3 regions of the Enterobacter sp. N5-15 genome follow, and region 1 is predicted to be linked to each of the others. Evidence: predicted binding sites of a transcription regulator. Region 1 holds the regulator's gene; each other region holds the start of a gene.
What was found. The regulator CRP, encoded in region 1, controls carbon source genes, mostly activating them, when cyclic AMP is high. The targets are predictions, from matches to a motif close to ATGTGANNNNNNTCACAT.

Region 1 (7,303 bases):
CTGCAGCGCAATTTCACACGACTGCAAATAGCGCTGCGCCAGATCCGGCGTCAGCATCGTGTGCTCGCGCGCCAGCGTGGTCATGGCGTTAATGTGCTCGACGATAAACTGGCTGTGCGTCACCCAGAGCTTCATGTCTGCAAGATAGTGCGAGTTAAAGCCCGGCTCCTGCATCGCCTGGTTGAGTGAGTTAAACAGGGCGTTGTGCGCCTGGTTGACCTTCATTCGCTGATAGGCCAGCGGGGAGGGCTGCGGGTCGTCGCTCAGGATCAGGCGAATGGCCTGCTGGTCGGCTTCCAGGGCATCGTGGGCGTTCTGGCGCAGCAGTCCGCTTTGCCACTGCGGCCACAGCCAGACCATGCCGCCAAAGGCAATCAGACAGCCGATCAGGGTATCAATCAGCCTGGCGACAATAAACTGTTCGCCATTGAGCGTGAGCAGCTGCAGGGTATATACCGCCGTCACCGTAAAGCCCACCATCGCCCAGCCGTAGTTTTTGCGGATAATCAGGTAGCTCACCAGCGTAACCGCCAGCATGCCTGCCAGGGTATAGCCTTCCGGCACGTGGAAGTGCAGCGTCACGCCCGCAATGATCAGCCCGGCCATCGTTCCGCCAGCCCGATGCAGAATACGCACCCGCGTGGCACCGTAGCCGTTCTGGGTGACAAAGAGCACGGTCATTAAGATCCAGTAGGGTTTCGGCAGGTGCAGCGCCATGCCCATCAGGCTGGCGGTACTGAGCATAACGCTAATCCTTGCGGCGTTGCGCAGGGCGGACGATTTAAGAGAAAGATAGCTTTTGAGGGCGGGCAATAGCGGAAGCCGTTTCTGCTTATCCGCCATCAGGTCGCGGGGATAAAGCGGGCGCTGCGTGCGCAACACGCGGGCGATGCGGCTGAAGTGCCAGGCGGCAAACTGGCCGACGGGGTTATCCGGATGCTGACGGGCGATTTTCTCCAGCGCGCCCAGCTGCTTATCCATGTTAAAGCGCGTCGGGTAGCGGTGGTAGAGAATATCGTCGGCCAGCACCCGCAGGCGTGCGGACACGGTTTGCGCGTTCCAGCGGATCACCGCTTCGGCGTGGCTGCGCTCGACCAGCTTTTGCACCTCCTGCGGGTGGTGCAGGCTAACGGAGATATGCTCCTGCAGATCCAATCCGACCTGGAAGGTGCGCAGCAGCCGTTTGTACTCGTGGTTCTTGTTGGCGGCGAGCATATGCAGCTGCTGATAGCACTGGCTAATCAGATCCACCACCTTCTGCTGGCGCGTCAGCAGCGGCGGTAAGGACTTTTCCGGATCGGTATGCTGGGTGAGCAGGGTGTATTTGGCTTCGCAGTAATCCGCAAGCTGCACATAGAGCAGGCTCAGGGATTCACGCAGCGGCTGTTCGCGCCACAGCCAGAACCAGAACCAGTTAAACAGCCCGTACCACAATGTCCCCAGGGCGTAGATCAGCAGCGGCTCCCACACCGGCATATTCCCGGCGAGGCTCAGCGTGAAAATGGCCGCAATCAGCGAGGCGGGAAGCAGGCGGGCGTGCAGCGAACTGATTTCCGCCGTGACGCCGAGGGTCATCGCCAGCACGGTCAGGATCAGCGGCAGCGGGATATCACGAGCCAGTAACAGCTGTACGGCGAGGCTACAGCCCGCAAACAGGCAGCCGCCGATAATCAGGCGTTTGAAAAAGCGCTTATGCGGCGTGTCCAGACCGGCAATGTTGCAGCAGGCGGGCACGAGGGAAAACAGCAGGCCTTGCTGAAGATGTCCGAGGATCAGACCTATGGCCACAGGAAGACACAACACCAGCGTTTGTCGCAGTGCGTAGTTAACTTCCGGGTGATAGATCAGCCTGCGCCACATGGGGAGTAGAGACAAAAACGGCGTGACACCTTGCGATGGCACGCCGTTTAAGCGGAATTAACGCGTTCCGTAGACCACGATGGTTTTACCGTGGGCGGAGATCAGGTTTTGATCTTCCAGCATTTTCAGGATACGGCCCACTGTTTCACGGGAGCAACCGACGATCTGACCAATTTCCTGACGGGTAATTTTAATTTGCATGCCGTCCGGGTGGGTCATAGCGTCTGGCTGTTTCGCCAGGTTCAGCAGGGTTTGTGCGATACGGCCGGTAACGTCCAGGAAGGCGAGGTTACCCACTTTTTCTGACGTGACCTGCAGACGGCGCGCCATCTGGGAAGAAAGACGCATCAGGATGTCAGGGTTAACCTGAATCAGCTGACGGAACTTCTTGTAAGAAATTTCAGCCACTTCACATGCTGTCTTTGCACGAACCCAGGCGCTACGTTCCTGGCCCTCTTCAAACAGGCCCAGTTCACCGATGAAATCGCCCTGGTTCAGATAAGAAAGGATCATCTCTTTCCCTTCTTCATCTTTGATCAGCACTGCCACCGAGCCTTTAACGATGTAATACAACGTTTCCGCTTTTTCACCCTGGTGAATCAGCGTGCTCTTTGATGGGTACTTATGAATGTGGCAATGAGACAAGAACCATTCGAGAGTCGGGTCTGTTTGCGGTTTGCCAAGCACCATGCGCTGTTATCCTCTGTTATAAGCTGTCACCAGAGTCATCAGATGCATCCGGACTCTGGGGTTGCAATCGAATTCTTACCCATACCCTGGGAAGTCGGCTACCGTAACGTTTCGCAGCCAGTAAAGTTTGATGTCCTCTGCATACATGTGTAACGTCAATGTATTACTGTAGCATCCAGAGTGTTTTAGCATAGCTTTCGCCGCGTGTCTCCTGGTGTCTCGCTTCAGCATGATGCAGGTCGCCTTCCATTGCGAGAAATGTAACGCACGCGTAATCTGTCACCAAAAATGCAACGTTGGAGTTTAAGAATATGCAAGCGCGCGTGAAATGGGTTGAAGGTTTAACGTTCCTGGGCGAGTCCGCGTCAGGACACCAGATTTTGATGGACGGTAACTCCGGCGATAAAGCGCCAAGCCCAATGGAAATGGTGCTGATGGCGGCAGGTGGATGCAGCGCAATTGACGTGGTGTCGATTCTGCAAAAAGGTCGTCATGACGTCACGGATTGTGAAGTCAAACTCACGTCAGAACGTCGCGAAGAGGCGCCACGCCTGTTCACCCATATTAACCTGCACTTTGTGGTCACCGGTAAAGAGCTGAAAGACGCGGCGGTCTCGCGTGCGGTGGACCTGTCTGCGGAGAAGTACTGCTCTGTGGCGTTAATGCTGGAGAAAGCGGTAAAAATCACGCATTCGTATGAAGTGATCGAGGCCTAATTATTTGGGCATCGTGCGTGTTGATGCCCTCACCCTAACCCTCTCCCACAGGGAGAGGGAACATGTTCACGCGATCTGCTTCCCTTCCATCAGTCGCTCCACCAGCGGCGTCATGATGAGCTCCATCGCCAGCCCCATTTTTCCGCCCGGCACCACTAACGTATTCATGTGCGAAATAAACGAACCCTGCAGCATGGCCAGCAGCCAGGGGTAATCAATGCCGTCGAGGTTGCGGAAATGGATCACCACAAAGCTCTCATCCAGAGACGGGATACTTTTGGCGGCAAACGGGTTGGAGGTATCCACCGTCGGCACGCGCTGGAAGTTGATATGGGTGCGGGAAAACTGCGGCGTCAGGAAGTTAATGTAATCCTCCATGGAGCGCACCACGGAGTCCATCACCGCTTCGCGAGAATGGCCGCGCTCGCTCATGTCACGCGTCAGCTTCTGGATCCACTCCAGGTTAACGATAGGGACCACGCCGACCAGCAGATCCACGTGGCGGGCCACGTCGTGTTGAGGGGTGACCACGCCACCGTGCAATCCTTCGTAAAACAGGACGTCGGTGGGTTCCGGCAGCGGTTGCCACGGGGTAAAGGTTCCCGGCACCTGATTCCAGGGAACGGCTTCATCATAGGTATGCAGATACTTGCGGGACTGCCCTTTGCCGCTCTGACCGTACTCGATAAAGGTTTGTTCCAGCAGGCCGAAGTCATTGGCTTCCGGGCCGAAGTAGCTAATGTGTTTACCCGAATCGCGCGCCTTACGGATGGCCATGTCCATTTCCGGGCGCGTGTAGCGGTGAAAGCTATCGCCTTCGACCTCCGCCGCACGGAGATTCAGCTGGGCGAAAATCTTGCGAAATGCGAGGCTGGTGGTGGTGGTTCCCGCACCACTCGACCCCGTAACGGCAATAACCGGATGTCTGGCAGACATAGCAACTCCCTGACTGAAAAGGGTGGAAGATCAGCCGTGAAACGCGTTGCGGGGCATGATATTGACCGTCTCATGCAGTTCTGACCACACCAGCAGCACGTCGCCGCTTTTCAGCTGGCGCTTAACATCGTTGACCTTTTGCTCAAGCGAGCGTTCCTGTTCACCATAATCGGTGCCTTCGCGTAATACAAAGCTTTCAATCAGATTATCGAGCGTTTCGGGAGCCAGATCCTGCCAGGGAATAATCATTTTGCACCGTCCAGATAAGGAGTTAGCCAGTCAGGAATACGCGCCTCAAGCCACATTTTCGGGCGGCGCAGCGTGCCGCCGATAAACCCGACGTGGCCGCCGTGCTCGGTCAACTGATAGTGAACGTTGTCGGGCAGAAACTCCTGAGCGGGGATCGAATGATGATCCATAAACGGGTCATCTTTGGCATGAATAATCAGCGTCGGCTGCGTGATCTTGCTGAGCAGCGGCATGGCGCTACACTGACGATAATAGTCAATCGCATCGGCGAAGCCGTGGATTTTCGCGGTGATCAGGTCGTCGAACTCGCGAATACGGCGCACCTTTTTCAGCTGGCGGAGGCTGACCGGCAGGGTATCCGGGTAGGCCTTCAGCTTACGCGCCGCGTTGGCCTTCAGCAGGTTGAGCAGGTAGCGCTGATAGACGCGGGAAAAGCCTTTATCCATGTGGTAGCTGCACTGCTCCAGCATAAACGGCGCGGAGACAATGACGGCGGCATCCAGCGGTACGCTTTCGCCCTCTTTGGCCAGCAGACAGGCCAGCATATTTCCGCCCAGCGAGTAGCCCACCGCGGCGGTTGGCACGGTGCCAAAGTTGTCCCGCAGCCAGTGTAAAAACCACGTTCCGTCTTCGGTTTCACCCGAGTGATAAATGCGTTTCTGACGATTCGGTTCGCCGCTGCAGCCGCGAAAATGCATCACCACGCCCAGCCAGCCGCGCGCTTTTGCCGCCTCAATTAATCCATGCGCATACGGGCTGTGCAGGCTGCCTTCCAGGCCGTGAAAGACCACCAGACGCGGCTTATGGCGGGCCTGTTCCGGCGCTTCGCTCCAGGCGAGATCCAGAAAATCACCGTCTGGCAGGTCAAGCCGTTGCCAGTGCGGGGTGAACTGAACCTTGCGGCGGATCAGTCGCGGCAGCATGGTCTGCAGGTGGGGGTTAGCCACGCCGCGCATGGGCACGAACTCGGTGCTGTCTTCGGCCGCAATGTCGAAGTCTGATGGAATGATTTGGGTCATAAGGGCGATGCTGATTCTTGTCAGAAATTTACGGTACTTTCCGAATTGTACCCCGTTTAGCCTGGTTTTCCGAAACATGAACTGATCCCGATCACAAATCTTTACCTTGATTATTACTCTCAGGCTAATGATTCCGCTCTACGCTTAATTGATGCCTTTCTCACCAGAGCGCACACTTTACTCAACGTTAAGCAAATCAAAATGATTAGCTGAATCAGGAGGTTAATAATGTTATCTGGGCAAACACCCACCCGGCAATGGAACACGCGACGCAGCGAAAAAGCGCGTCGTCTGGCCTCCGTACCGGTGCAGGGCAAGGTACTGCCAACCGGCGATCTTGTCGCCATGCTGGAAAAATTAATCGCGCCTGGCGACAAGGTCGTTCTGGAAGGGAACAACCAGAAGCAGGCGGATTTCCTTTCCCGCTCGCTCGCCGAAGTGAACCCGCAAATTGTCCACGACCTGCATATGATCATGCCGAGCGTCGGCCGCAGCGAGCATCTGGACATCTTCGAGAAAGGCATCGCCCGCAAGCTGGACTTCTCCTTCTCCGGGACGCAAAGCCTGCGTATTTCGCAGCTGCTGGAAGACGGTCAGCTCGAAATCGGTGCGATTCACACCTACATCGAACTTTACTCACGCCTCTACGTCGACCTTTCGCCCAACGTGGCGCTGATTGCCGGTTTTAAAGCCGACCGCAAAGGCAACCTCTATACCGGGGCGAGTACCGAAGATACCCCGGCGCTGGTGGAAGCCGCCGCGTTCCACGACGGCATCGTCATCGCGCAGGTGAACGAGCTGGTGGACGACGAGTGCGAGCTGCCGCGCGTGGATATTCCGGGCTCCTGGATCGACTACGTGGTCGTTGCGGACAAACCGTTCTTTATTGAACCGCTGTTCACCCGCGACCCGCGCCTCATTAAGCAGGAGCATATCCTGATGGCGATGATGGCCATCAAAGGCATCTACGCTGAGCACCAGGTGCAGTCCCTGAACCACGGTATCGGCTTTAACACCGCGGCGATTGAGCTGCTGCTGCCCACCTACGGCGAACAGCTCGGCCTGAAGGGCAAAATCTGTAAACACTGGACGCTGAACCCGCATCCGACGCTGATCCCCGCCATTGAAAGCGGCTGGGTGGAGAGCGTGCACTGCTTCGGCGGCGAGCTGGGGATGGAAGAGTACATCCGCGCCCGTCCGGACGTGTTCTTTACCGGTGCCGACGGCTCAATGCGTTCCAACCGCGCCTTCTGCCAGCTGGCAGGCCAGTACGCGGTGGATATGTTCATCGGCTCTACGCTGCAGGTTGACGGTTACGCCAACTCCTCAACCGTAACCCGCGGTCGTCTTTCCGGCTTCGGCGGAGCGCCAAACATGGGCCATGACCCGCACGGTCGTCGCCACGCTACCCCGGCCTGGCTGAACATGATCACCGAGCCTGACCCGATGCAGCGCGGTAAAAAACTCGTCGTGCAGATGGTCGAAACCTTCCAGGCTGGCGTGAAGCCAACCTTCGTGGAAAAACTCGATGCCGTTGACGTGGCGAAAGCCTCCGGCATGCCGCTGGCACCGGTGATGATTTACGGCGATGACGTGACCCACGTGCTGACGGAAGAGGGGATTGCCTACCTCTACCGGGCGAAAGATCTGGAAGAGCGTCGGTCCATGGTTGCCGCCGTCGCGGGGATCACCGATATCGGCCTGGGCGTTGACGCCAAACGCGTGGCGGAACTGCGCCAGAGCGGCAAGGTGGTGTACCCGGAAGATATGGGGATTCGCCGCACCGACGCCACCCGCTCTCTGCTGGCTGCGGGCAGCGTGTCAGACCTCGTG
Region 2 (7,303 bases), 2.1 Mb from region 1:
CTCAGCCGCCGAGCCGTGATGCTGGATACGCCCGGCTTCACAAGCCTTCGCGTTGATATCACCGATCCTGATGCGTTGTGGAATGCGCTGCACACCATCGCCGCGCCCCAGGCAGTAATTCATGCCGCCGGGATGATGGCAGCCGCGCCGTTGGGCCAGCTGGAAAGCCGCGTTAGCGCCTCACTGTGGCAGCTCCACGTCCGGGCCTGTGAGGCGTTGTTTAACCATTATGCGCCCTCTATGGCTGCCGGCGGACGCTTTGTGGCGATAGGCAGCAGAACCTCTCGTGGTGCAGCAGGACGATCGCAGTATGTTGCCACCAAAGCGGCGATGGTAGGAATGGTCAGGAGCTGGGCGGCGGAACTGGCCCCGCGCGGGATCACGGCTAACGTGGTCTCGCCTGGGGCCACCCAAACGCCGATGCTCAGCGCCCCAGGGCGGGAAACCTCACCCCCGAAATGTCCGCCAATCGGACGTTTAATCGCGCCAGAAGAGGTGGCGGGACTGGTGAGTTTCTTGCTTAGCGAAGACGCCGCCGCCATCACCGGCCAGGAGATGGTGATATGCGGCGGCGCCTCCCTCAGCTAGCGCAGGAAGACACGCCCTTTCAGATACAGGGTCGCCTGGCCGCCAATCAGCACGCGGTCGCCCTTCAGCTCGCAGCGCAGATCCCCGCCACGGTACGATACCTGGCGGGCATTGAGTGACGTTTTGCCCAGCTTTTCGCTCCAGTACGGGATCAGCATGCTGTGGGCGGATCCGGTGACCGGATCTTCCGGCACCCCTTCGCCCGGGCAGAAGAAGCGGCTGACGAAGTCATATTCTTCTCCCGGCGCCGTCACGCAGACCATTTTATCCAGCGGAAGCATGGCCCCAATATCCGGCGTTAACGCTTCCACCTGCTGCTGGCTCTCCAGCACCACCATGTAATCCCGTCCGACGCGCACCTCTTTTGCCGCCGTGATGCCCAGCGCGCTAAACAGCACCTCGGGAGGATTATCCACAACCTCCGTCGACCATGCGGGGAAGTTCAGCGTTAGCCAGTCGCCGCTGCGTTTAACCGTCAGTTCACCCACGAAGCGGGTGGTGAAGGTTATTTCGGTATGCGGGTAATCAAGGTATTCGAAAATGACGTGTGATGCGGCAAGCGTAGCGTGACCGCACAGGTTAATTTCATCCAGCGTGGTAAACCAGCGCAGCTCAAACCCACCGTCGGTGCGCACGAAAAAGGCGGTCTCAGACTGGTTATGCTGCTGCGCCATTTTGAGCAGCGTCTCGTCCGGCAGCCACTCTTCCAGAGGACATACCGCTGCGGCGTTGCCGCCAAAGGTTTTGTCGCTGAAGGCATCCACCAGATAAAAATCAATTTCCTGCATTGTCTCTTCCTCTTTTGTTATGGCTATTTAGCGCAGAAAAACTGTGCCTTTCAGATAAAGTGTGGCCTGCCCGCTCATCAGCACGCGCGAACCTTTCAGCTCACAGCGTACATCGCCACCGCGCGCTGAAACCTGACGGGCGAACATCGTTGTTTTGCCCAGCTTTTCGCTCCAGTAGGGGATCAGCATCGTGTGGGCGGAGCCGGTGACCGGGTCCTCCGGGACGGAAACGCCCGGTGAGAAAAAGCGGCTGACAAAATCATATTCCCCCTCACCGCGCGCCGTAACGCTCACCTTATGCTCGCCCGGCGTCATCGCCGAGAAGCGTGGCGCAAGCGCTTCAACCTGCTGGCGATTTTCCAGAACGATCAGCCAGGCGCGCCCTTTACGGGCTTCAACGTAGCGGCTGATACCCAGCGCCGAAAGCATCTCCGGCGGGGGCGTCTCTTCATGGGTTGGACATGCCGGGAAGTCCAGCGTCATCCACTCCCCCTCCCGGCTGACCGTCAGGCGGCCAGAGGCGGTATCAAAGTGGATCCGTGAATCCGGGTAATCCAGTTCGGTAAAGAGCACGTGCGCGGCCGCCAGCGTAGCGTGGCCGCAGAGATTGACTTCGGTGAGCGTGGTAAACCAGCGTAGCTCAATGCCCCCTTTACTGCAGACGAAAAAAGCCGTTTCCGACTGATTATGCTGTTGCGCCATTTTCAGTAAGGTCTCATCGGGCAACCACGCTTTCAGCGGGCAAACGGCTGCCGGGTTGCCGCCGAACGAGGTATCGCTGAACGCATCTACCAGATAAAAATCAATCTCCTGCATTGTCTTACCGCCTGTTTTTATTGTGTTGTTCTTTTATATTCAATGAAAACAGCGTTCCCGGCTACCGCTTTCATAAGGTAAATATTGAGATCTGCATCACATAATGGTTGAGTTTTCGCCGTACGACGTTTTAAGATCGTCTCCTCTTCTTTTCAGCAACGAATCTTCGACATCCCTATGACAACGAACACAGTTTCCCGCAGGGTTGCGTGGCTACGCGTGGTCACGCTGGCCATTGCCGCGTTTATTTTTAACACCACAGAATTTGTTCCGGTTGGGCTGTTGTCTGACATCGCTGAAAGTTTCCAGATGGAAACGGCTCAGGTGGGCATTATGTTGACCATCTACGCCTGGGTAGTGGCGCTGATGTCCTTGCCGTTTATGCTGCTGACCAGCCAGATGGAGCGGCGCAGGCTGTTGATCGGCCTGTTTGCCTTATTCATCGTCAGCCATGTTCTGTCATTTATGGCGTGGAGTTTTACGGTGCTGGTCATTAGCCGCATCGGCATTGCCTTTGCCCATGCGGTGTTCTGGTCGATCACCGCGTCGCTGGCGATACGCCTGGCACCGGCGGGGAAACGCGCCCAGGCGCTGAGCCTGATTGCCACCGGTACCGCACTGGCGATGGTGCTGGGTCTGCCGATTGGCCGCATTGTGGGGCAATATTTCGGCTGGCGTACTACGTTCTTCGCCATTGGTATGGGGGCGCTGGTTACGCTGGTGTGCCTGATTAAGCTGCTGCCCGCGCTGCCGAGCGAGCATTCCGGCTCGCTGAAAAGCCTGCCGCTGCTGATGCGTCGCCCGGCGCTGCTGAGTATCTACCTGCTTACCGTCATTGTGGTGACGGCCCATTACACGGCGTATAGCTACATTGAACCCTTTGTGCAGGTGGTGGCGGGCTTTAGCGCCAATTTTGCCACCGTCTTACTGCTGATCCTCGGCGGAGCGGGCATTATTGGCAGCGTGCTGTTCGGTAAGCTGGGTAACCGACACGCCTCGACGCTGGTGAGCAGCGCTATCGGTCTGCTGCTGGCCTGCCTGCTGCTGCTGATGCCTGCCGCAGGCAGTGAGAGCCACCTGGCGATCCTCAGCCTGTTCTGGGGCGTGGCGATCATGATTATTGGTCTGGGCATGCAGGTGAAAGTTCTGGCCCTGGCGCCGGATGCAACGGACGTTGCCATGTCGCTGTTCTCCGGGATTTTCAATCTGGGGATTGGCGCGGGCGCGCTGGTGGGAAATCAGGTAATACTCCACGTATCGATGTCGGCGATTGGCTATCTTGGCGCCATTCCGGCACTGGGGGCGCTTGTCTGGTCGGTGCTCATCTTCCGTAAATGGCCGGTGGCGCTGGAGGAACAGGGGCAGCACGGGTGAGGTTTGTTTGTGCCGGGTGGCGCTGCGCTTACCCGGCCTACAAGCCCATAATAACGTAGGCCGGGTAAGGCGTAGCCGCCACCCGGCAATCGCATCAGTGATAGGTCTTAATAATTTCCAGAACGCCGTTAATAATAAACTGCACGCCCATACAGACCAGTAAGAAGCCCATCAGACGGGAAATCGCCTCGATACCGCCCTTGCCTACCCAGCGCATAATGGCGCCTGAACTGCGCAGCGACGCCCACACGATAATCCCGATAATTGCAAAAATCAGCGGTGGCGCAACCGTCAGCACCCAGTCTGGGAAGGTTGCGCTGTCGCGCACCGTTGATGCGGAGCTGATGATCATCGCGATGGTACCCGGCCCCGCCGTGCTCGGCATGGCGATCGGCACAAAGGCGATATTCGCACTCGGTTCGGTTTCCAGCTCTTCCGATTTACTGGCCGCTTCCGGCGACTCATGCGCTTTTTGCGCCGGGAACAGCATGCGGAAACCGATAAAGGCCACAATCAGCCCCCCGGCGATACGCAGGCCTGGGATGGAAATCCCGAAGGTGTTCATCACCACCTGTCCGGCATAGTAAGCCACCATCATGATAGCAAACACATACACCGAGGCCATCATCGACTGATGGTTGCGCTCGGCGCTGTTCATATTCCCTGCCAGCCCGAGGAACAGCGCCACCGTCGTTAACGGGTTAGCCAACGGCAGCAAGACCACTAGCCCAAGGCTGATTGCTTTTATTAAATCCAACATAGTGCGTTGTCGTCCTTATCCATATTTAACACAGCAATTATAGGGTGAAAGTGTGACATTCAGCCATGGGCGCAACGTAACGATTATTTTCCTCCGGGAATGATAACTGACAGTTATCTATATGATTTGAAAGACCTCAAAAAAAGTTCATGAAACGTTTTAGCAATTCGTGGCATCGGCTGACTCATTCAGTTGACTTATACTTGCCTGAGCAATAATATCTGCCGTGACTAACTACTTGCCAGGGCAACCATTGTGAAAAGCACCAGTGATATCTTTAACGACGTTGTTCCGCTGGGTCGTCTTATTCATATGGTAAATCAGAAGAAAGATCGCCTGCTCAATGACTATCTGTCACCGCTGGATATCACCGCAACACAGTTCAAAGTGCTGTGTTCCATTCGCTGCGAAGTGTGTATTACACCGGTTGAGCTTAAAAAGGTGCTCTCTGTCGATCTGGGCGCGTTAACCCGCATGCTCGATCGTCTCGTCTGCAAAGGATGGATAGAACGAAGCCCTAACCCGAATGACAAACGCGGCGTACTGGTGAAGCTGACCAGCGATGGCGCGGCCATGTGCGAGCAATGTCATCAATTAGTAGGACAAACACTGCATCAGGAACTAACAAAAAACTTAACGGCAGATGAAGTGGCAACCCTTGAGCTTTTGCTTAAGAAAATACTGCCGTAAACAGAAAAAGAGGTATGACGATGTCCAGACGCAATACTGACGCTATCACCATTCATAGCATTTTGGACTGGATCGAAGATAACCTGGAATCGCCGCTCTCCCTTGAAAAAGTGTCAGAGCGTTCAGGTTACTCCAAATGGCACCTGCAACGGATGTTCAAAAAAGAGACCGGTCATTCATTAGGTCAATATATTCGCAGCCGCAAGCTGACGGAAATTGCCCAGAAACTGAAAGAAAGCAATGAGCCGATCCTTTATCTGGCGGAGCGTTACGGATTTGAATCGCAACAAACCCTGACGCGGACGTTCAAGAACTATTTTGACGTGCCGCCTCATAAGTACCGAATTACCAGCGTGCCGGGCGAATCCCGATACCTGTATCCGTTAAAACACTGTAGTTAACCATCGCCTGTAACAGACGTAACCGAGGAAATCATGAAAGTTACCGCCTCCGCCGCCCTCGCCTTGCTGGTGCTGTTCTCCAGCCAGACCTTCGCGGAGCAAACCCCTCGTGCAACGCAGCAAAATAATCCTGATACGATGATTTTGCCGTCAGCACATGACCAGTCGCCTTATGATTTCAACCATATGGGTGCTGGTAGCGACAAATCCGACGAATTAGGCGTGCCTTATTATAATCAGCACGGCCTCTGATTCGTTTTTGCCCCGCAGACGCGGGGCTTTTTTTTATGCCTTTCTTACCCGCGTCGCCCGACGCACGCGCAGGCCAAAGACGTTAATGTACAGCCCGGCCATGATCAGCACGGCGCCAATCAGCTGCAGCGCGCTCAGCGTTTCACCCAGCAAGAGTGCCGCACTGGCAAGGCCCACCACAGGCACCAGCAGGGATAACGGTGCGACGCGCCAGGTTTCATAGCGCCCCAGCAGCGATCCCCAGATCCCGTAGCCCACAATGGTGGCGACAAAGGCCAGATAGACAAGAGAAAGGATCGTGGTCAGGTCGATCTCGACCAGGCTGTTGAGCATGACGGCCGGGCCATCCAGAATCAACGCCGCGACCATAAACGGTAAAACGGGGATCAGGGCGCTCCAGACCACCAGGGACATCACCTGCGGGCGGGCCTCGTGCTGCATAATCAGCTTGTTAAAGATATTCCCGCAGGCCCAGCTCAGCCCCGCCGCCAGCGTCAGCATAAAGCCGAGCAGCGCCACATGCTGGCCATTCAGGCTGGCCTCTATCAGCACCAGTACGCCAAACACCGCCAGCGTGATCCCCGCCAGCTGTTTGCCCTGCAGGCGTTCGCCAAACACAAACGCGCCGAGAATAATGGTAAAGAACGCCTGCGCCTGTAAGACCAGCGAGGCCAGACCGGCCGGCATACCGAACTTGATGGCGCAGAAGAGAAACGCGAACTGGCCGAAGCTAATGGTCAGACCGTAGCCCAGCAGCAGCCTTAACGGGATCTTCGGACGGGCGACAAAGAAGATGGCCGGGAACGCAACCAGCAGAAAACGCAAACCGGCCAGCATCAGCGGCGGCATATTGTGTAACCCCAGCTTGATGACTACAAAATTGAGCCCCCATACTACGACCACCAGCAACGCCAGCAGCCCGTCTTTACGCGTCATACCCTGCCCCTGAATTATTAATTATTTGTTAACACTTCAAGGTAACAGAAAAAAGTACGCCTCGAGAAGATCATTAATTCTGGCAGGCTGCGGAAGCACTTAGGGATAAATCGGGTGCTATACAAGCCCCTTATGTCATGGTAATCCTGTTAACACACATCTAATAAAAGCATAAGCAACTGTCGGGCAGGAATATGAAACCATCTCTCAGGCGCTCAACCGCAGCGCTGCTGGCATCGTCATTGTTATTAACCATTGGTCGAGGGGCAACGCTGCCGTTTATGACCATTTATCTCACGCGCGTCTATAGCATGAGCGTCGAGAATATTGGTTATGCCCTGACGATTGCGCTGACTATCGGCGTGGTGTTCAGCCTGGGATTTGGCATTCTTGCCGATAAGTTTGATAAAAAACGCTACATGCTGATCGCGATCGTGGCCTTTATCGCCGGATTTGTCGCGATCCCGCTGGTTGATAACGTCACGCTGGTGGTGCTGTTCTTTGCGCTGATCAACTGCGCCTATTCCGTCTTCTCGACGGTGCTGAAGGCCTGGTTCTCCGACGTGCTCACCACGAGCCAAAAAGCGCGCGTCTTCTCGCTGAACTACAGCTTCCTGAACATTGGCTGGACGATCGGACCGCCGATTGGCACCCTGCTGGTGATGTACAGCCTGCAGCTGCCGTTCTGGCTGGCGGCC
Region 3 (7,303 bases), 1.2 Mb from region 1:
GCCAGCGCGCGTCGCGAGCGTTCAAAATCAAACAGGATCACGTGATAGCTGCGGCTCAGTAAGATCGGGTGTTTGTATCCATCCACGCGATGCAGGAAATGGGTGTGGGACTGAATATCGAACACGTCCTGAATGCCCTTAATCTCCTGCACGCTCATAAACTGCAGTGATTTCGGGTCCCACTTCTGCGGATGGCCTTTTATGCGGGAAGAGATAATAAACGCCGTGGCCTTGAAGCCGTACTCTTTCAGCACAGGATAGGCATAGCGGCTGACCGATTTCAGGCCGTCGTCAAAGGTAATCACCACAGATTTTGCAGGCAGGTTCATTTTGTTTCGCACGTACCCTTCCAGCTGGTACATCGTCAGGGTGGTATAGCCCTGATCGCGTAACCAGGCCATCTGGTTGTTGAACGCGCGCACGCTGGTCGTCGTGGACGTATGTCGAAAGCGCGTGTTCTCTTCATCACGCAGAATATGATGGTAGGTCAGAATCGGAAGTCCGTTATCTTCCTGCGCATCCAGGCTGCTGATCCACGCCAGACGGTTGCCGATGCGGATCTGGAACCAGGTCTGATTCAGACGGTCTTTCAGTTTGCTCAGTATCGGATAGCGCAGATTGGCGCTTAACGTGCCGAACGGTGCGCTGCCGCTGGAAGGCGCGTTATACACCGGCGTGTCTTTCCAGGTAATCAGGTTCTGGTTGCTCAGGGGTTTATTGAGATCCCCGAGGCTGTCCTCGACGCGCTGTTTCCCCTGAACCGGCTCCAGGTGCCCCTTGTCGATAAACCCCGTACCAAAACCGAAGCGAAATTCGTAGTAGTCCGCCGCCGCGGGCACAACGGCCAGGATCTGCCCGGCGCGCACGTTACCCACGTTGATAACGCTGTTCCCCACCTGCGCCCAGATCGCCGCGTCTTCGGTGGTTTGCATATACTGGGCAGGCAGCGTTTGCTGGCTGAGTAAACTGGCTGAGCTGACGCCGGAAATGAGCATCAATAGCAGGAAAAGAATACGCGGTACCATGGTGTCTTAATCGGTGCGGGAAACTGCCGCTATTGTAACAAATGAGACATCAATACCAACGTTTAATTCTTATACAGGTCATGGAGCAGGACGAAGGGAGGATTTTTTTGCTGCTGATGCCACAAGCTGCTGACGCCCGGAACGCCCTGCGCCACGATGGCATGGCGAAACTCAGCGCTGCTTAATGATTCACGCTGTGGATACATTAACGCCAGCAGGGCGAAGTTGATCCCCGAGATGACTTCACAGCACGCATGCTTATGGCTCAGCAACGCGGCTGCGCGGTAAGGTGCCGCGCCCGATTTATCGGTCAAAAAAATCACGCCATCGCCGGTGTCCGTTTCATGCAGGGCATCGCACATCATGCGGCTCAGCATGTTGGTGCTCAGCCCGCGCCAGTAGTTTACCGCCCGGCACTGCGCCAGCGGGCCAAATTTGGCTTCAAGCTTATCCAGCATTTCCTGCGCCTGTTCATCGTGGCAGGTGATAACCCATCCCAGCATAACTCTCTCCTTAGCAGGCAAGTAGTTTAGCGGAGTGAAGGTTAGCTTTCGGTGATAACTGTCAAAGAAAGTGCCCGGCAAACAGAACGTCGCCGGGCAGAAGATTAGCTGCGCAGACCGCGTCCGCGCTGGATCAGATACCAGCACAGCAGGTAGAAGGCGATGATAAACACCACCAGCACCGCCACCGTGGTAAACAGCGGCACGTCAGTGATGCCGAGGAAGCCAAAGCGGAAGCCGCTGATCATGTAGACAATCGGGTTCAGGTGCGACAGCGCCTGCCAGAACGGTGGCAGCAGCGTCAGGGAGTAGAACACCCCGCCGAGATAGGTCAGCGGCGTCAGCACGAAGGTTGGGATCAGGCTGATGTCGTCAAACGTTTTGGCGAACACGGCGTTCAGCAGACCGGCCAGCGAGAACAGGATCGCCGTCAGAAGCAGCGTCAGCGCGACAAACAGCCACGAGTGGACCTGGAACGGCACGAAGAACAGCGAAATCGCCGTGACCAGGATCCCCACGCAGAGCCCGCGCGCCACGCCGCCGCCGACATATCCCGCGATAATGACGTGCGTCGGCACCGGGGCCACCAGCAGCTCTTCAATATTGCGCTGGAACTTGGCGCTGAAGAATGACGACGCCACGTTGGCATAGGCGTTGGTGATCACCGCCATCATAATCAGGCCCGGCACGATAAACTGCATATAGGTAAAGCCGTGCATCTCACCAATCCGGGAACCAATCAGGTTACCGAAGATAATGAAATAGAGCGTCATCGTGATGACCGGCGGCACCAGGGTTTGCACCCAGATACGCATAAAGCGGTTGATCTCTTTCGCCCAGATACTTTTCAGCGCGACCCAGTAAAGATGCGTCATGCCTTGTCTCCTTGTTTGTCATGTACCAGAGAGACAAACAGCTCTTCCAGTCGGTTCGCTTTGTTACGCATACTTAAGACCTGAATCCCCTGCGCGCTCAGCTGCGAGAACACGCTGTTAATACCCTGCTCGCGCAGTACTTCCACTTCCAGCGTCGAGGTATCCACCAGACGATAGTTGTAACCTTCAAGTTTTGGCAGCGCGCTTTTCGCCGCCAGATCGAGAATGAAGGTTTCGGATTTCAGCTTGGAGAGCAGATTCTTCATCGAGGTGTTTTCCACCAGCTCACCGTGCTGAATGATGCCGATGTTGCGGCACAGCATTTCAGCCTCTTCAAGGTAGTGGGTGGTCAGAATAATGGTGGTGCCTTTGTCGTTGAGATCCTTCAGGAAGCCCCACATGGAACGGCGAAGTTCGATATCGACACCCGCAGTCGGTTCATCGAGGATCAGCAGCTTTGGCTCGTGCATCAGCGCGCGGGCGATCATCAGGCGGCGCTTCATCCCGCCGGACAACATGCGCGCACGTTCGTTTCGCTTTTCCCACAGGTCGAGCTGCTTGAGGTATTTTTCGCTACGCTCCAGGGCTTCTTTGCGCTCAACGCCGTAATACCCCGCCTGGTTAACGACAATTTGCTGCACCGTCTCGAACGGGTTGAAGTTGAACTCCTGCGGAACCAGCCCCAGCTGGCGCTTGGCGTTCACCACATCTTTTTGCAGGTCGTACCCAAAGACGCTCACCCGGCCGGACGTTTTATTGACCAGCGAGCTGATAATCCCAATGGTGGTCGATTTCCCCGCCCCGTTCGGCCCCAGAAGCGCGTAAAAATCGCCGGCCTCTACTTTAAGATCTATTCCGCGTAGCGCCTGAACGCCACCCGAATAGGTTTTTTTTAGCTGCTCAAGCTCCAGTGCAATTGCCATGAAATTAACTTACCTTCAGTTCTTACACACGTTGTGTGGTTTCATTAAAAGTCGGGTTACCCTATAGTAGCGCAACGCAATAACTCGGTTACAGGTCGCTAACCTCCATGAACAACATAGATACACTCATCAGCAACAATGCACTATGGTCAAAAATGCTGGTGGAGGAAGACCCCGGATTTTTTGGAAAACTCGCGCAGGCTCAGAACCCACGCTTTCTCTGGATTGGATGTTCCGACAGCCGCGTACCGGCGGAGCGCCTGACCGGCCTTGAACCCGGCGAACTGTTTGTTCACCGTAACGTCGCCAATCTCGTGATTCACACCGATCTCAACTGTCTTTCTGTTGTTCAGTATGCCGTGGACGTTCTGCAAGTCGAGCACATCATCATTTGCGGCCATTATGGCTGCGGCGGCGTGCAGGCGGCGGTTGAAAACACGGAGCTGGGGCTCATTGATAACTGGCTGCTGCACATCCGCGATATCTGGTTCAAACATAGCTCACTGCTGGGCGAAATGCCGCAGGAGCGTCGCATGGATACCCTTTGCGAACTCAACGTGATGGAGCAGGTGTATAACCTGGGCCACTCAACAATCATGCAATCAGCGTGGAAACGCGGGCAGAAGGTCTCTATCCACGGCTGGGCTTACGGTATTCACGATGGTCTGCTGCGCAATCTTGAAGTGACCGCCACCAACCGCGAAACGCTGGAGCAGCGCTACCGTTCGGGGATTGCAAACCTTCAGCTTAAGCATGTGAACCATAAATAAAGCCGGGGTTTACTCCCTCTCCCTGTGGGAGAGGGCCGGGGTGAGGGCATCAGGCCGCAACTACTCGTCCAGCAATACCACTTTCCCAACATACGGCAGATGACGATAACGCTGCGCGTAGTCAATGCCGTAACCGACGACGAATTCGTCCGGAATCGAGAAGCCCACGAACTCTACCGGCACCTGCACTTCACGGCGGTCAGGTTTATCCAGCAGCGTACAAATCGCCAGAGATTTTGGCTCACGCAGGCTCAGGATCTCGCGTACTTTTGACAGCGTGTTGCCGGAGTCAATAATGTCCTCAACGATCAACACATCTTTGCCACGAATATCTTCATCCAGATCTTTCAGGATTTTCACATCACGGGTGGTGGACATGCCGCTGCCGTAGCTGGAGGCGGTCATAAAATCGACCTCATGGGGCACATGCACTTCACGGCACAGGTCTGCCATGAACATGAAAGAGCCGCGCAACAGACCGACCAGCACCATTTCGCTGCCGCTGTCCTTGTATTGTTCGGTGATTTGACGACCCAGTTCGGCGATACGCGCTTTGATCTCGGCTTCCGGGATCATCACTTCAACAGTATGTTTCATATTACTAACCAAATGATTTTAATGAAAATCTCTCAATGCAGGTGAATGTAAATCCGGCATCGATACGCAAGCCCGCCATTATATCAGCAAATGGATAACCCTGGCGTATGAGTTATAAAAAGCAAATATTGTGATTCCGATCACACTTGTTAATACCTATAATTAGTTGCTAGCAAATTATTAACAAAAACTGACGAGTACACTTTCTATGGCTGAAACAAACTCTAAACAGCCGCGTCTACTGGTGACATTAACAGCCGCGTTCGCAGCCTTCTGCGCGCTGTATCTGTTAATCGGTGGCGTCTGGCTGGTCGCTTTAGGCGGCTCCTGGTACTACCCGATTGCGGGTCTGGTTATGGTTGCCGTAACCGTCCTGCTGTTGCGTAGAAAACAATCTGCACTGTGGCTGTATGCCGCCCTCCTTCTTGCCACCATGATCTGGGGCGTCTGGGAAGTCGGGTTCGACTTCTGGGCGCTGACGCCGCGCAGCGACATCCTGGTCTTCTTCGGCATCTGGCTGATCCTGCCGTTCGTGTGGCGTCGCCTGATTGTGCCTTCTAGCGGTGCGGTGGCGGGCCTGGTTGTTGCCCTGCTGATTACCGGCGGCATCCTGACATGGGCAGGTTTTAACGACCCACAGGAGATCAACGGTACGCTGAACGCGGAATCCACGCCTGCTGCGGCTATCTCTCAGGTGGCGGACGGCGACTGGCCTGCGTATGGTCGTAACCAGGAAGGTCAACGCTACTCTCCGCTGAAGCAGATCAACGCGGACAACGTGAAGAACCTGAAAGAAGCCTGGGTATTCCGCACCGGCGATGTGAAGATGCCGAACGATCCGGGCGAGCTGACCAACGAAGTGACGCCAATTAAGGTTGGCAACATGCTTTATCTGTGTACGGCGCACCAGCGTCTGTTCGCGCTCGACGCGGCCACCGGTAAAGAGAAATGGCACTTCGATCCGCAGCTGAACTCCAACCCGTCCTTCCAGCACGTCACCTGTCGCGGCGTCTCTTACCACGAAGCGCGTGCCGATAATGCCAGCCCGGAGGTCATTGCTGACTGTCCTCGCCGCATTATGCTGCCGGTGAACGATGGCCGTCTGTTCGCCATCAATGCCGAAACGGGCAAGCTGTGCGAAACCTTTGCCAACAAAGGTATCCTGAACCTGCAGACCAACATGCCTGACACCACGCCGGGTCTGTATGAGCCCACCTCACCGCCAATCATTACCGATAAAACTATCGTGATTGCCGGTTCGGTAACGGACAACTTCTCCACGCGTGAAACCTCCGGCGTTATCCGTGGTTTCGACGTGAACACCGGTAAACTGCTGTGGGCGTTCGACCCGGGCGCGAAAGATCCAAACGCGATCCCGTCGGACGAGCACACCTTTACCTTTAACTCGCCAAACTCCTGGGCGCCGGCGGCGTATGACGCGAAGCTGGACCTGGTCTACCTGCCAATGGGTGTAACCACGCCAGATATCTGGGGCGGTAACCGCACGCCGGAGCAGGAGCGTTACGCGAGCGCTATCGTGGCGCTGAACGCGACCACCGGTAAGCTGGCGTGGAGCTACCAGACCGTTCACCACGATCTGTGGGATATGGATATGCCGTCCCAGCCGACGCTGGCGGACATTACCGTTGACGGCAAAACCGTGCCGGTGATTTACGCTCCGGCCAAGACGGGTAACATCTTCGTCCTGGATCGCAGCAACGGTAAGCTGGTTGTGCCTGCACCGGAAAAACCGGTTCCGCAGGGCGCGGCGAAAGGCGACTACGTCAGCAAAACCCAGCCGTTCTCTGACCTGAGCTTCCGTCCGAAGAAAGACCTCAGCGGTGCAGACATGTGGGGTGCCACCATGTTTGACCAGCTGGTGTGCCGCGTGATGTTCCACCAGCTGCGCTACGAAGGCATTTTCACGCCTCCGTCTGAGCAGGGCACGCTGGTCTTCCCGGGTAACCTGGGGATGTTCGAGTGGGGCGGGATCTCCGTCGACCCGAACCGTCAGGTGGCGATTGCCAACCCGATGGCGCTGCCGTTCGTTTCACGTCTGATCCCACGCGGTCCGGGCAACCCAATGGAGCAGCCGAAAGACGCGAAAGGCAGCGGGACCGAAGCCGGCATCCAGCCGCAGTACGGCGTACCGTTTGGCGTAACGCTGAACCCGTTCCTGTCTCCGTTTGGTCTGCCGTGTAAACAGCCTGCCTGGGGTTATATCTCCGGTCTGGATCTGAAAACTAACCAGATCGTGTGGAAAAAACGTATTGGTACACCACAGGACAGCATGCCGTTCCCGATGCCGGTTCCGGTGCCGTTCAATATGGGTATGCCGATGCTGGGTGGCCCAATTTCTACCGCCGGTAACGTACTGTTCATCGCGGCAACCGCAGATAACTACCTGCGCGCGTACAACATGACCAACGGTGAAAAACTGTGGCAAGGTCGTCTGCCGGCAGGTGGACAGGCTACGCCGATGACCTATGAAGTGAATGGCAAGCAGTACGTTGTCATCTCTGCCGGGGGTCACGGTTCGTTTGGCACGAAGATGGGCGACTATATCGTCGCGTATGCACTGCCGGACGAAAACAAGTAACTGAAAAGCCC

Region 2: the regulator CRP is predicted to act here: its motif matches at 2,277-2,294, upstream of AC2TE5_RS11320 (sugar transporter).
Region 3: the regulator CRP is predicted to act here: its motif matches at 4,822-4,839, upstream of hpt (hypoxanthine phosphoribosyltransferase).

The regions. Positions count from the first base shown of each region.
Region 1 covers NZ_CM170150.1:4,442,234-4,449,536, reverse strand. Annotated here, with positions in the region: gene AC2TE5_RS21135 (YccS/YhfK family putative transporter) at 1-1,860, opposite strand, end outside; gene crp (cAMP-activated global transcriptional regulator CRP) at 1,918-2,550, opposite strand; gene AC2TE5_RS21125 (OsmC family protein) at 2,862-3,266, shown strand; gene AC2TE5_RS21120 (phosphoribulokinase) at 3,333-4,202, opposite strand; gene AC2TE5_RS21115 (YheU family protein) at 4,233-4,451, opposite strand; gene AC2TE5_RS21110 (hydrolase) at 4,448-5,470, opposite strand; gene mdcA (malonate decarboxylase subunit alpha) at 5,699-7,303, shown strand, end outside.
Region 2 covers NZ_CM170150.1:2,372,074-2,379,376, reverse strand. Annotated here, with positions in the region: gene AC2TE5_RS11335 (SDR family NAD(P)-dependent oxidoreductase) at 1-588, shown strand, start outside; gene AC2TE5_RS11330 (PhzF family phenazine biosynthesis protein) at 585-1,376, opposite strand; gene AC2TE5_RS11325 (PhzF family phenazine biosynthesis protein) at 1,404-2,192, opposite strand; gene AC2TE5_RS11320 (sugar transporter) at 2,370-3,566, shown strand; gene AC2TE5_RS11315 (MarC family NAAT transporter) at 3,661-4,326, opposite strand; gene marR (multiple antibiotic resistance transcriptional regulator MarR) at 4,582-5,016, shown strand; gene marA (MDR efflux pump AcrAB transcriptional activator MarA) at 5,037-5,417, shown strand; gene marB (multiple antibiotic resistance protein MarB) at 5,451-5,669, shown strand; gene eamA (O-acetylserine/cysteine exporter) at 5,703-6,605, opposite strand; gene ydeE (efflux MFS transporter YdeE) at 6,800-7,303, shown strand, end outside.
Region 3 covers NZ_CM170150.1:824,654-831,956, reverse strand. Annotated here, with positions in the region: gene AC2TE5_RS03885 (polysaccharide deacetylase family protein) at 1-1,025, opposite strand, end outside; gene AC2TE5_RS03880 (PTS sugar transporter subunit IIA) at 1,088-1,528, opposite strand; gene AC2TE5_RS03875 (ABC transporter permease) at 1,633-2,403, opposite strand; gene AC2TE5_RS03870 (ABC transporter ATP-binding protein) at 2,400-3,326, opposite strand; gene can (carbonate dehydratase) at 3,434-4,096, shown strand; gene hpt (hypoxanthine phosphoribosyltransferase) at 4,157-4,693, opposite strand; gene AC2TE5_RS03855 (glucose/quinate/shikimate family membrane-bound PQQ-dependent dehydrogenase) at 4,902-7,292, shown strand.